3 regions of the Micromonospora sp. USAFONa4 genome follow, and region 2 is predicted to be linked to each of the others. Evidence: riboswitches for the same ligand, from Rfam matches in the RefSeq annotation. Region 2 holds a riboswitch; each other region holds the start of a gene.

Region 1 (4,216 bases), 3.4 Mb from region 2:
CCCGGGTGGGCAACTTCGGGGCGCTTGTCGAACGGGACGCGATGGTGTTCCACGCCGCACGGCGGCGGCACATGCTGGACGCCGAGCACGAGGGCCTGGTCTTCGGCCGGCTGGACCTGCTCGACCGGCAGGTGCTGCACGTCGGGCGGCTCGGCATCCGCGACGACGACGCGTCCACGCTGGTGGTCGACTGGCGGGCCCCGGCAGCCGCCGCCTTCTACCAGGCCACCCCCGCGCAGCCGCTGGGCGTGGTGCGGCGGCGCACGATCCAGTCCTCCGCCGAGCGGGTCACCCGGATCGAGGACGACCTGCTCGATCCGGTCGCCGCGCCCGCCGACATGGCGGTGGTCGGCGACGGCGCGCTGCTGGCCACGCTGTCGAAGGCCACCGGCCGGGGGATGCGGGACATCGTCGCCACCATCCAGCGGGAGCAGGACGAGGCCATCCGCTCCCCCGGCTCGGGCGTGACGATCGTTTCCGGCGGTCCGGGCACCGGGAAGACGGCCGTCGCCCTGCACCGGGCCGCGTACCTGCTCTATTCCGACCGCAGCCGGTTCGCCGGCGGCGGCATCCTGGTGGTGGGCCCGTCCTCGGTCTTCGTCGAGTACATCGCCTCGGTGCTGCCCTCGCTCGGCGAGGACACCGCCACCCTGCACTCGCTGGGCACCCTCTTCGCGGGCCTGACCGCCACCCGCACCGATCCGCCGGCGGTGGCGGCGGTGAAGGGCTCGCTGCGGATGCGGCGGGTGCTGGAGCGGGCGGTCCGGGACGCGGTGCCGGGCGGCCCGACCGAGCTGCGCCTGCTCTACCGGGGCGAGCTGCTCCGGCTGGAGGGCCGCGAGCTGGACGGCATCCGGGATCGGGCGATGCCCCGGGGCGCCCGCCGCAACGAGGTGCGCCGGGCCGGCTTCGACGGGGTCTTCGCGGCGCTGTGGGCGCAGGCCCGCAGGTTGGGCGTGGGCCGGCTGCCCGAGCAGCGCGCGTTCGAGGACGAGATCGCCGAGCGGCCGGAGTTCCGGGAGTTCCTGAAGGCGTGGTGGCCCCGGCTGCACCCCCGGCACGTGCTGGGCTGGCTGGCCCGTCCGGACCGGCTGCACCGCTACGCCGAGGGGATCCTCTCCCGCGCCGAGATCCGGCTGCTGACCGACGCGTACCGCAGCCTCGACGCCGCCGGGTTGACGATCGCCGACATCGCCCTGCTCGACGAGCTTGACGCGCTGCTCGGCAAGCCGATGAAGCCCGCCCGGGCGAAGCGGGACCCGTTCCAGCTGGCCGGTGGGGTCCGCGAGCTGAGCACCTTCGCCGACCGGCAGCGCGCCGCCCGCGAGGCGGCGCGGGAACGCCCGGACGACTACCGGGAGTACGCGCACGTGGTGGTCGACGAGTCGCAGGACGTCTCGCCGATGCAGTGGCGCATGATCGGCAGGCGGGGCCGGCTGGCCTCATGGACGGTGGTGGGCGACCCGGCGCAGACGGCGTGGACGGGGGATCCCGAGGAGCTGCACCGGGCCCGGGACCAGGCGTTGGGCCGGCGCAAGCGGCACCACTTCACCCTCACCACGAACTACCGCAACTCGGCGGAGATCTTCGCGGTGGCGGCGGCCGAGATCCGCCGGCTGCACCCGGACCTGCCGCTGCCCCGGGCGGTGCGCTCCACCGGCGTCGACCCGGTCGCGCTGTCGGTGCCGCCGGGGGAGCTGGAGGCCGCGGTGGTGGCGGCGGCCGGCGCGCTGCTCGCCGAGGTCGAGGGCACGGTCGGGGTGATCACGCCGGTGCCGCGCCGCGACGAGGTGGCCGGCTGGCTGGGCGGGCTCGGCGCGCCGCGTTTGCAGGTGGTGACCAGCCTGGAGGCCAAGGGCATGGAGTACGACGGGGTCGTCCTCGTCGCCCCGGGCGAGATCCGGGCCGACCCGGGGTCGGGGGTGCGGACGCTCTACGTGGCGCTGTCCCGGGCCACCCAGCGGCTGACCACCGTCGACCCGATCGGCTGAGCTGCCGTTACTTGCATACATAGCGATGTGAGCATAGATTGAACGTGAATCCGGACGCCTGACGGAGGGTGGGCGCGTGGGCGCAGGTCATGACCACCATCACGGGTCGGTGGCGAATGCCGCGCACCGCCACCGGGGCCGGCTCTGGGCGGCGTTCGGGCTGCTCGCCGGCCTCATGGTGGTGGAGGCGGTGGCGGCCTTCCGCACGGGCTCGCTGGCCCTGCTGAGCGACGCCGGGCACATGTTCACCGACGTGCTCGGCATCGGCATGGCGCTCGCGGCGATCGCCGCGACCCGGCGGGCGGGCGCCGACCCGCAGCGCACCTTCGGCCTCTACCGGCTGGAGGTACTGGCAGCACTGGCCAACGCCGCCCTGCTCTGCGGCGTCGCGGTCTACGTCGTGATCGAGGCGGTACGCCGCTTCGGCGACCCGCCGGAGGTGCTGGCCGGCCCGATGCTGGTGGTCGCCGTGCTCGGCCTGCTCGCCAACATCGGCGCCTTCGCGCTGCTGCGCTCCGGGGCGAAGGAGAGCATCAACGTCCACGGCGCGTACCTGGAGGTGCTCGGCGACCTGCTTGGGTCACTCGGCGTGATCGGGGCCGCGCTGCTGATCGCCACCACCGGCTGGTGGTGGGCGGACCCACTGGTGGCGGTCGCGATCGGGGTGCTCATCCTGCCGCGCACCTGGCGGCTCGGGCGGGCCGCGCTGCGCATCCTGGTGCAGGCCGCGCCGGAGCACCTCCAGGTGACCGCGGTGCACGACCGACTGGCCGCCGTGCCCGGCGTCGCCGAGGTGCACGACCTGCACGTCTGGACGCTGACCTCCGGGATGGAGGTGGCCTCGGCCCACCTGACCATGGCACCCGGCGCGGAGGTCGGCGCGGTGCTGGGCGCCGCCCGGGCCGCGCTGCACGACGACTTCCACATCGAGCACGCCACGTTGCAGATCGAGCCCGGAGCGTCGCGCGGGGCCTGCGGGTCGCTTGAGTGGTAATGAGGACAACCTTAAATCTGGGAGAGTATTGTGCGCTTATGCCGGATTTGACTGTTAGTGGACGTACACCCTGCGTCACCTGCGCTGCATCAGTCACACCGGCACCGGTAGGCTCGGCTTCGGCCTCCGCCAGGCGGCACCCACCGGTGCCGGCGGTGGCCGCCGCCTAATCGCCCGGCGGGGCGAACCGGGGAACCATGTTCGTGGGGTGCATCCGCTTCAGCGGTAGGGATCTTCCGTCCCGAACCCGTCAGCTAACCCGGTCGGCGGCTGACGGAAGGACACGTGTATGCCAGTGATGGCACCTGTACGACGACGTGCCGCCCGGACGGCGGCCCTGATCGCCACGATGCTCGCCCTCGGCGCCGCGGTGGCCCCGGTCACCGCCGCCCCGGCGGCGGCCGCCACCCGGGCCGGACTGCTCGCGGCGGCCCCCGGCCAGGACGAGGAGGGCGGCACCCCCGCCCTGCGGGCCCAGTTGGAGGCCGCCAGCAAGGGCTACCTCGACGCCAAGCGCGCCCTGGACACGTCGGCCAGGCGGCAGCAGCAGCTCGCCGCGCAGCTCAAGACCACCGAGGTCGAGCTGGCCGCGCACACCGCCAGGGTCGGCGAGATCGCGGGGGCGGCCTACCGCACCGGCCGACTCAGCGTGGCGTCCGCCCTACTCAACAGCAGCTCGCCGGACGGCTTCATGGACCGCGCCGCCGCCCTCGACGCGGTGGCCGCCAAGGAGGACCGGGCCCTGCGCGAACTCCAGGAGACCCGGGACCAGGCCACCCGCACCAAGCTCGCCCTGGACGGCGAGATCCGGGAGCAGCGCAAGCAGGTCACCGTGATGGCCAAGCGCAAGGAGCAGGCCGAGCGGGCGCTGACGGTCGCCAACCGCGAGCAGCAGCAACAGCGGCAGCAGTCCACGGGGGCGGGCACCTCGCCGGGCGGCACCTCCAGCAAGACGGCGAAGGCGGCCCCGCGCAACTCCGACGGCTCCTGGCCGCGCGAGTCGTGCAGCGTCAACGACCCCACCCCCGCCAACGGCTGCATCACGCCGCGCACCCTGCACGCGCTCAACCAGGCCAAGGCGGCGGGCTTCACCCGCTACGTCTCCTGCTACCGCCCCGGTGGCTCGGGCGAACACCCGAAGGGCCGGGCCTGCGACTTTGCGGCTCAGAAGGGCGGCTTCGGCGGCGACGCCACCGGCGGCGACCGGACGTACGGCAACAACCTGTCGGCG
Region 2 (4,216 bases):
GGCCAGCTCCGCCGGCGACCAGACGGCCTTGATGCCGAGCCCGACGACGGCGTCGACGGGCAGCCCGGCGCCCCGGGCGGCCAGCGCCAGCCCGACCACCCCGCCGAGGGAGTGCCCCAGCACGACGAGCCGGTCCCCCGCCGCGAGCCCTGCGGCGATCCGCGCGGCCAGCCCCGGGAAGGAGTACTCCGGCAGCGGCGGCGACCAGCCGTGGCCGGCGAGGTCCGGCGCCAGCCACCGCCCCGCCCACCGATGCTCCAGCAGCGGCGCCCAGGGCAGCCACACGTCGCCGGTCGCGCCCATGCCGTGCAGGAGCAGGAGCACCCGCCGGCCGTCCCGGTCACCCGACTCATCGACCATGGGCGCAGTGTGCCACCCGTCGGGCGCCGCGGGCGAGGGCCGTGACCCGGACACGACATCGGGCGCCGACCCCCCGGGTGGGGAGCCGACGCCCGACGGCGTCGCTCAGGCGGAGTAGCCGCGGGTGGCGGCCCAGTTCGCCAGGGCGATGGTGCTCATCCAGTACGACGCGGCCGCCGGGTTCGCCGAGTCGGCGATCTTCACCAGCCGCCCCTCGTCCTGGTAGCCGACCACCGCGACGTAGTGGCCGCCGGGGAAGGAGTGCCAGCCGCCGTCGGTGTCCGTGGCGCTGCCGGCGACGTTGACCACGACGCCCCGCCCGTCGGCGATGGCCGCGACGACGTCGGCCTGGAGCCGGTCCATCTGGGCCGGGGTGGCGGCGCCACCGGGGATCATCCGGGTCCGGTACGGGTCGCCCTTCACCGTCGCGTTCAGCACGCGGGTGGTGTCCTCGGCCGAGTCGGTTCCCATCTGGTCGGTGCCCAGCTGGGCGCCGAGGGCGTCCTGGCTGCGCGCGATGCCGGCGGCGCTGAGGGCGTGCCGGACGGCCGCCGGACCACAGTTGTAGAAGGTGGTCTGGGCCTGGTAGTCGTAGTCCAGGCTCCTGGCGGCCGGAGGCTTCGGCGGCGCCGGCTTGCGGGTCAGGTCCGGGTCCGGGGCGGCGCTGGACGCGCTGGCCGACGGGGCGGCGCTGGACGCGACCGGGGCGGCACTGGACGGGGCGGGCGCGACCCGGGCCTGGCTGCGCGAGGCCGCCGCGTCGTCCCGCAGTTCGGTGGCGGCCACCGGGGCCTGCGCGGCGGCGGGGGCCTCGTCGCCTCCGGCCAGCAGCGCGCCCGTGCCCGACGCCAGCACGAGCGCCGCGGCGGACGCGGCGGCCAGCTGGTACGGACGCTCGGACGTGAGACGGCGCAGCTGTCGCTTGAGGTGGTGCTTCACGGTTTCCTCCACGGGCTCGGGGGTGAGCGGCCGTCGGTCCACGCCGAGGGCAGGGCGGACCGCCGCGCGGACGGGTGTCCGGGCGGGTGGTGGGCCACTCAGGGGATGCGCCCGGGACGCCGGGCGACGGACGGTGACCGGTGGGTCAGCTCATGACCTGCGGGCGGACGAGCGCGGTCACCGCGGCGCCGTGGAGACGGCGGCACAACCGAGGGGTGTACGGGTGTGGCATGAAGATGGAACTCCTTCCGACACCGCCGACCGGGTTAGCTGACGGATTCGGGCGGGAAGAACGCCCTACCACGGGCCCACGGCCCACGGATTCACCCCAACGAGCACTGGGTCCCCGGTTCGTCGTTCACGATTAGGCGGGTCGGCGCGGCGTCGCCTCTGGCGATCGGGTACCGCACCGGACGCGCCGACATTACTGGCCGGTCCGCGCCGTGCCAACCCCGTCCCACCTGCCTAAACCTTGATCGGGAGACAATTTTTGCGGGCACTTCGCCACTGACGCGACTCAATGGGACGACCGTTTCTGCACGCACCTTCAGGCGACAACGGGACAAGTGGCGGACATCGGCGCCGAAACCCCGGCAGGAATCGACCGGGCCGCGCCCGATGACCGGTTCGCCGGCGTGGTGACCGGCGTCACCGAAACGGTCGGGATTTCGTCGCCCGGACTCTCCGGCCGCCGGGGGCGCTCAGCGCGAGTCGGCGTACGTCGGTCGGTGGTCGCCCTGCGGGTCGGCGGCCCGGGGGCGCGGCACGGCGCTGCCCCGGTCCCCCCGCGCCGCCCCGGGGCCGCCGGGGTCCTGCCCGGCGCCGTCGGCGTCCTGCGGCGCCCGGGCCGGCCTGCGCGGGGTGAGCAGCCGCATCATCGGCGTCTCGACGAGACGGTGCAACAGGCCGGCCAGGGCCAGGTTGGCCAGCAGGAAGCCGAGCACCACCGCCAGCCCCCACCAGCCGGTGAAGCCGACGCCCCAGTCTCCGGTGAGCCGCAGGACGGTGATCATCACGAGGACGTGCACCAGATAGAAGGCGAAGGAGACCTCACCCAGCCAGATCATCGGCCGGGACCGCCACGGCGAGCGCCGCCCGCGCACGTCCGCGTCCGCCGCCGCGGCGATGACCAGGATGTACGCGACCGAGAGCAGCGCCGCCCACAGTTCGGCGCGGACCCACTGCGCGGCGACCACCCAGGTCGCCACGAAGAGCAGGCTGGCCAGCGGCAGGCCCGGCCCGCGCCACCGGCCACGCCGCATCAGCTCGGCGGCGGCCACGCCCATCCAGAACTCCAGCGACCGCACCGGCGGGAAGATCTGGGTGAACCACCAGCGGCTCTCCTCGGGCACCAGCGCCTGGGCCGGCCAGAGCGCCAGGATGAGCAGCGGCACCGCGACCACGACGGCCCACAGGGCCCACGGCCGGGCCCGGCGGATCAGCGGCAGCGCCAACGGCAGGCAGAGGTAGAAGAAGAACTCGCAGGACAGCGACCAGCTGACCGTGTTGATGCTGTAGAAGTGGCCCGGCCGCGGGTCCCACGCCTGGAGGAGGAACAGGTTCTCCACCGCGACGAACCGGTCCACGGGGTCCGCGAACCAGGCCGCGACCGCCAGGGCCGCCACCCACAGCACCACGTGGCTCGGCCAGATCTTGGCCACCCGGCGCCGCCAGAACGCCCGACGGGTGTCGGTGGGGCGGGCCGACCAGACCAGCACGAAGCCGCTGAGGATGAAGAAGAACTGCACGCCCGACAGCCCGAGGGCGAAGGCCCAGTCCACGACGGCCTTCTGGCCGGGCTCGGCGATGATGCCCATCGTCGCGACGTGGAACCCGAAGACGAGCAGGGCGGCGACCCAGCGCAGCCCGGTCAGCGACGGCAGGCGGCTGGCCGGGGACGCGGGCCGGGCGGCCGGCGCGACGTCGTTCATGCCGGCATCCCGACGATCCGCAGGGTCACCAGCACGTACGTCTCCTCCTCGACCCCGTCCTCAGGCGCCCCCGAAAGGGCCCCGTGGCGGTCCACCGGTCGGCGCCGCCCCGCCGGGCACCCTACCCGCCGGGCCTGAGGCTCTGTTCCGTCCCGTCCGCGAGTGCCCGTTCTGTCCCGTGGGGGAATCCCGTTCCTCCCGTCCCTCCGTGACCGTTGCGTCCCCATCCGTGACGGCGGTGGCGGGCCTCCGGGTTGCGGCCGAACGGGTGGCTAGTATTCCCAGACCCGGAGGTGACGAGAGGCGGGCGGATGCACAAGCGAATCCTGATGCGGGCGAAGAAGGGCCCGTTCGACGTCTACTCGCCGGAGGAGACGCACGAGCGGAACTGGATCGGCGACAACAACGGCAACCTCGTCTTCAGCCACGCCGCCCACAAGCTCCTGCGCACCGCCACCGCCGAGATCACCTCGACCGAGTTCAGGATCAATCCGCGCGACGCCGACATGATCAACGAGCGGTACGACGTCTACGTGGTGCCGCTCGCCAACGCCTTCCGCCGCAGCTACGCCCACCGCGTCGAGGCCATGACGAAGCTCATCGAGCAGCTCAAGATCCCGGTGGTGGTGCTCGGGGTGGGCGTGCAGACCGACGTCAACGGCGACCGGGAGTACCTCCGCCCCATCGACGACGTCGTGACCCGGTTCGTACGGGCGGTCCTCGACCGCTCGCACAGCATCGGCGTACGCGGCGAGATCACCCGTGATTACCTGCGCACCCTGGGCTTCTCGGCCGTCGACGTGATCGGCTGCCCGTCGATGTTCCTGCACGGCGACAGCCTGCGGGTGGAGAAGGGGAAGGCGTCCCTGTCGCCCGACGACAGGCTCGCGCTCACCGTCTCCCCGTACGTCACGTCGATGGCGGAGATCATCGCCCGGCACCACGAGCGGTACCCGAACCTGCGCTACCTGCCGCAGGACCTCAAG
Region 3 (4,216 bases), 1.5 Mb from region 2:
TCCCGGTGCCGGCCACGGGCGGGGCCCCGGCCGACGTCGGCACCGCGATCGCCGTCCCCGCGAGTCCCGGGCAGGCGCTCGCCGAGCTGCACGCCGGCAACCGGCGGTTCGTGACCGGCGCCCCGCGCCACCCCAACCAGGACGCCGGGCACCGCGCCGCGGTCGCCGACGGGCAGCACCCCTTCGCGGTTATCGTCGGTTGCTCCGACTCCCGGCTCGCCGCCGAGATCATCTTCGACCGCGGCCTCGGTGACCTCTTCGTGGTCCGCACCGCCGGGCACACCATCGGTCCCGAGGTGCTGGGCAGCGTGGAGTACGCCGTCACGGTCCTGGGCACGCCGCTGGTGGTGGTGCTCGGTCACGACTCCTGCGGGGCCGTCCAGGCGGCTCGTGCGGCGGACGCCACCGGCACCCCTCCGGTCGGGCACCTGTGCGCCGTGGTGGACGCCGTGGTGCCCAGCCTGCGCCGGGCCGCCGCCGAGGGCGTGCACGACATCGACGGCATCGTCGACATCCACATCGCGCACACCGTCGAGGCGATGCTGGGCCGCTCCGCCGTCCTCGCCGCGGAGGTGGCCGCCGGCCGCTGCGGGGTGGTCGGCATGTCGTACCGGCTGACCGCCGGCGAGGTGCGGACGGTGGCCGAGGTGCCCGCCCGCACGGCCGACGCGCCGGAGGCGGCGGCCAGCGCCGCGCTCGCCTGACTCCGTCCGCCCGGCAGGTCGTCGCGGCGGGCCCGCACGACGGCAGAGGGCCGCTCCCGCGTCCGGCGGGGCGGCCCTCTGTGTGTACGTGTGGTCCCGGCTAGAGCAGTGACACGTGGACGTGGTCGGTGTGGTTCGACGGACCGCTGTAGGAACTCCAGCCCGTCGCCGGGAACCAGATCTGTCTGTTCCAGATCACGTAGTAGATGCCGAGCCGGTCGGCGTTGCGGACCAGGAACGCGGTCAGGTTGTTGCCGTACATGTAGGTGTCGTCGTTGTGCCAGGGGGAGAAGCCGCTCTTCTGCAGCGACCAGTCGCAGGCCCGGCCCTTCGGGTGCTCGTACGGCCCGCCGGGGCGGTAACAGCCGACGAACCGGTTGAAGCCGGCCCGCTTGACCTCCTTGTACATGTGCAGGGTGCGCGCGGTGATGCGGCCGGAGGTGGTGGGGTCGTCCTCGGTGGGTGACAGCGGCGTCCAGTCGCCGTCGGCCGTCCGTCCCGGCGCGATCTTCGCCACCGGCGAGGTGGCGACCACCTTGCCACTGGTCAGCCCTCTGCCGCCGACCAGCGCGAGCGCCTTCTCCGCCTCCCGCTTGCCGCGCGCCATCTCGTTCGTCAGCTTCTGCTGTTCGCGGACCTCGGTGTCGAGCGCCAGCTTGGCCTGCTCGGCGCGGTCCTTGACCGCGTTCACCTCGGCGAGCTTCTTGGAGTTGACCAGGTTGAGCTCGTCGAGGGCGGCGGCGCGCTTGACGAACGAGTCGGGGCTGGCGGTGTCCAGCAGCATGGACACCGCGCCGATCCGCCCGGTGCGGTAGGACTGGGCGGCGATCTGGCTGACCTGGGGGGCCAGCGCGCTCAGTTCGGCCTGCGCCCGGGAGACCTCCAGGGCCAGTTCGAGCTGGCGCTTCTTCGACTTCGCCAGCTTCGCCTTGGCCTGCACGTAGGACCGGTTCCGGGCCTCGATGAGGTCGTCGAGCAGCTTGGGCTCGTCGTCCCCGTGCCCGGAGGGCTTGGGCGGGGTGGGCGCGGCCGCCGCCGGGAGAGGCCCGGCGAAGACCGCCAGAGCGGCGAGTACGGCCACCACGGGCGTCAACCAGCGGCGTAGGGGTGCCGTCACAGTTTTCCCTTCCGTCGACCGCCGACCGGGTTAGCTGACGGGTTCGGGGCGGAAGTGGCCCCTACCGCTGTCGCGGATTCACCCCACGTACCTGGGTCCCCGGTTCGCCTCGCGGCGATTGGGCGGCGGCACCGCAGGCGCCGCTGCGCGCCTTCGGCGGTGACCGGCAGCGAGGTTACCCGAGAACGCTCCCGGGGATCTACGTCCCTAAGCCGACTAGATGCGTTATTTCGTAATGGCGGACGGTGACCAGTGACGCGTTTATCAGGACGAACGTCCTGTTCGGTCACGCTGAGCAGCGTCACCATGCGGTGTCCGTACTTCTGCGCCCGTCGGGCCATCCGGCGGGAGTGGCGGACGGCGTGTCCCCACGCGGCCCGCTGAGGGCCTCCAGCGCCTCGGATCGGTCGGTCGCCGGCCGGGGTGTCGGCGCGGTCGCGGGCGCGGCGCGGTCGGTGGCGTCCCCGCCGCGTCGGCCGGCCGTGGTCACCAGGGCCGCGAGCGCGGTGGTCAGCGGCACGGCGGCGATCAGGCCCAGGGTGGCGACCGCGCTGCGGACGATCTCCTGGGCGAGGAACTCGCTGGTGAGAAGTTGGGTCACCGCCCGCGAGTCGGCGGTCAGCAGGAGCAGCACCGGCAGGGAGGCGCCCGCGTACGCCAGCACGATGGTGTTCACCGTCGAGGCGATGTGCGCCCGGCCGACCCGGGTCGCCGCCCGGTAGAGCTGCGTCCGGGACAGCCCGGGGTTGGCGTGCGCCAGCTCGGTGACCGTGGCGGCCTGGGTCACCGTGACGTCGTCCAGCACGCCGAGGGAGCCGATGATGATCCCGGCCAGCAGCAGCCCGTGCAGGTCGACGTCGGCCTGGTACATCGACAGCGTGGTGGCGTCCTCGGAGCCGAACCCGGTCAGGTGGGTCGCGGCGGTGGCGATCGTGCCGAGGACACCGGTCAGCACCAGGCTGCCCAGCGTGCCGAGCACGGCGACCGAGGTCTGCGCCGTCACGCCGTGGGTCAGGTAGAGCACCACGAACATGATCAGAGCGGCGCCGACGACCGCGACCAGCAGGGGCGGGTTCCCGGCGCTGATGCCCGGCAGCACGAAGGTCAGCAGGATGGCGAAGCTCGCCGCCAGGCCGCCCAGCGCGGCCAGCCCGCGCCACCGCCCGAAGGCGACGATGGCGGCCGCGAAGAGCGCCACCAGCCAGACCAGCGGCTTGCCGCGCTGGTGCTCGGCGATGTTGTAGGTGCTGGCCGTGGGGTCGGCGGGGTCGGTGAGCTCGACCAGGATGATCTCGTCGTCCACGGCGATGGTCGGCGCACCGGGCCCGGCCGGGATCGGCGTCTGGATCTGCTGGCCGGCGTCGGGGCCGTCCTGCACCCGTACGGTGACCGTGCCGCAGGGGCCCTGCGGCGCGTCGGGGCTCCCCTCCGGGGCCTCCGGGGCGGGCGGGCAGGGCTCCGTCACCACCCGTGTCACCGTGCCGTGGTAGCGGGGTGCGTCGGTGCCGGTCGCCGGGTCGGGCGCGTCCCACGGCCACAGCACCAGGGCCGCGATCAGCGTGGCGACGAAGAGGGGCACCACCGTCGCGACGAGGATCCGCCGCACCCTCGGCGGGGCGGACGGAGCGGGACGGGTGTGGTCGGCGCCCAACGTGTGTCTCCCTACGAATCCAGGGCGGGGTACGGGCCGGCGGGCCGGTCGGTTCAGCGTCGCCACGGGCTCGGGGGCGGGAACCGCCTCCACGTGGCGCTGTGGTCACGTGCCGTGGTCGTCGGCTCCCGTCCGCCGACGGGTGGTCGGCGCCGTCGCCCGGCGGAGGGCGCGGCGCGGGCGGTGCGGAGTCCGGAGGGCCACCGGCCGAATGGTAGCCACCCCGGCATCGGGGCGCAGGTCGTGCGGGTGGTGTCGCGGCGCGGACCTTCGCCACGCCCGCCCCGGCACGCCCACGCGCGGGACCTGCGCGCGCCGGTCGTGGGTGGTGCCCGTGCGGCACGGGCCGACGCGCTAGCGTGAGGGACGTGCGGACGACGGTGACGGCGGCGCGGGGCGCGCGGCTCCTGCTGCTCGTCGGCACGCTGCTCGGGCTGGCCGCGATGCACACGATCGGCCACGACTCGCACCAGACGGGTCATCCCGCGAACCCGTCGGCGCACGCCGCCGCCGCGCCCGGCCCGCACGCCGCCGTGCCCGGCCCGCACGCCGCCGTGCCCGGCCCGCACGCCGCCGCGCCCGGCCCGCACACCGCCGGGTTGGCCCTCCAGACCGTCGTGGGCTGTCCCGGGGGCTGCGTCTCCGAGGAACTCCTGTCCGCTGGCGGTCGCACGGGGGGAGGGCTGCCCGGGTGGGGCGTGTGCCTGGCGGTGCTGGGCGTGTTCACGGCCGCGCTGCTGCTGG

What was found. A riboswitch is a leader RNA that binds a small molecule or an ion and turns the genes downstream of it on or off. The one in region 2 is predicted to bind cyclic di-AMP.
Region 1: linked by a shared signal. The riboswitch ahead of AC0OO9_RS06960 (coiled-coil domain-containing protein) and the one ahead of AC0OO9_RS24205 (C39 family peptidase) in region 2 are both predicted to bind cyclic di-AMP.
Region 3: linked by a shared signal. The riboswitch ahead of AC0OO9_RS17460 (coiled-coil domain-containing protein) and the one ahead of AC0OO9_RS24205 (C39 family peptidase) in region 2 are both predicted to bind cyclic di-AMP.

Annotation. Positions count from the first base shown of each region.
Region 1 covers NZ_CM170072.1:1,695,263-1,699,478, forward strand. The annotation lists gene AC0OO9_RS06950 (HelD family protein) at 1-1,991, shown strand, start outside; gene AC0OO9_RS06955 (cation diffusion facilitator family transporter) at 2,068-2,985, shown strand; cyclic di-AMP (ydaO/yuaA leader) riboswitch at 3,139-3,270, shown strand; gene AC0OO9_RS06960 (coiled-coil domain-containing protein) at 3,284-4,216, shown strand, end outside.
Region 2 covers NZ_CM170072.1:5,491,039-5,495,254, reverse strand. The annotation lists gene AC0OO9_RS24210 (alpha/beta fold hydrolase) at 1-360, opposite strand, end outside; gene AC0OO9_RS24205 (C39 family peptidase) at 466-1,311, opposite strand; cyclic di-AMP (ydaO/yuaA leader) riboswitch at 1,540-1,680, opposite strand; gene AC0OO9_RS24200 (acyltransferase family protein) at 2,001-3,230, opposite strand; gene AC0OO9_RS24195 (polysaccharide pyruvyl transferase family protein) at 3,542-4,216, shown strand, end outside.
Region 3 covers NZ_CM170072.1:3,943,025-3,947,240, forward strand. The annotation lists gene AC0OO9_RS17455 (carbonic anhydrase) at 1-704, shown strand, start outside; gene AC0OO9_RS17460 (coiled-coil domain-containing protein) at 805-1,821, opposite strand; cyclic di-AMP (ydaO/yuaA leader) riboswitch at 1,825-1,956, opposite strand; gene AC0OO9_RS17465 (YibE/F family protein) at 2,123-3,472, opposite strand; gene AC0OO9_RS17470 (hypothetical protein) at 3,841-4,216, shown strand, end outside.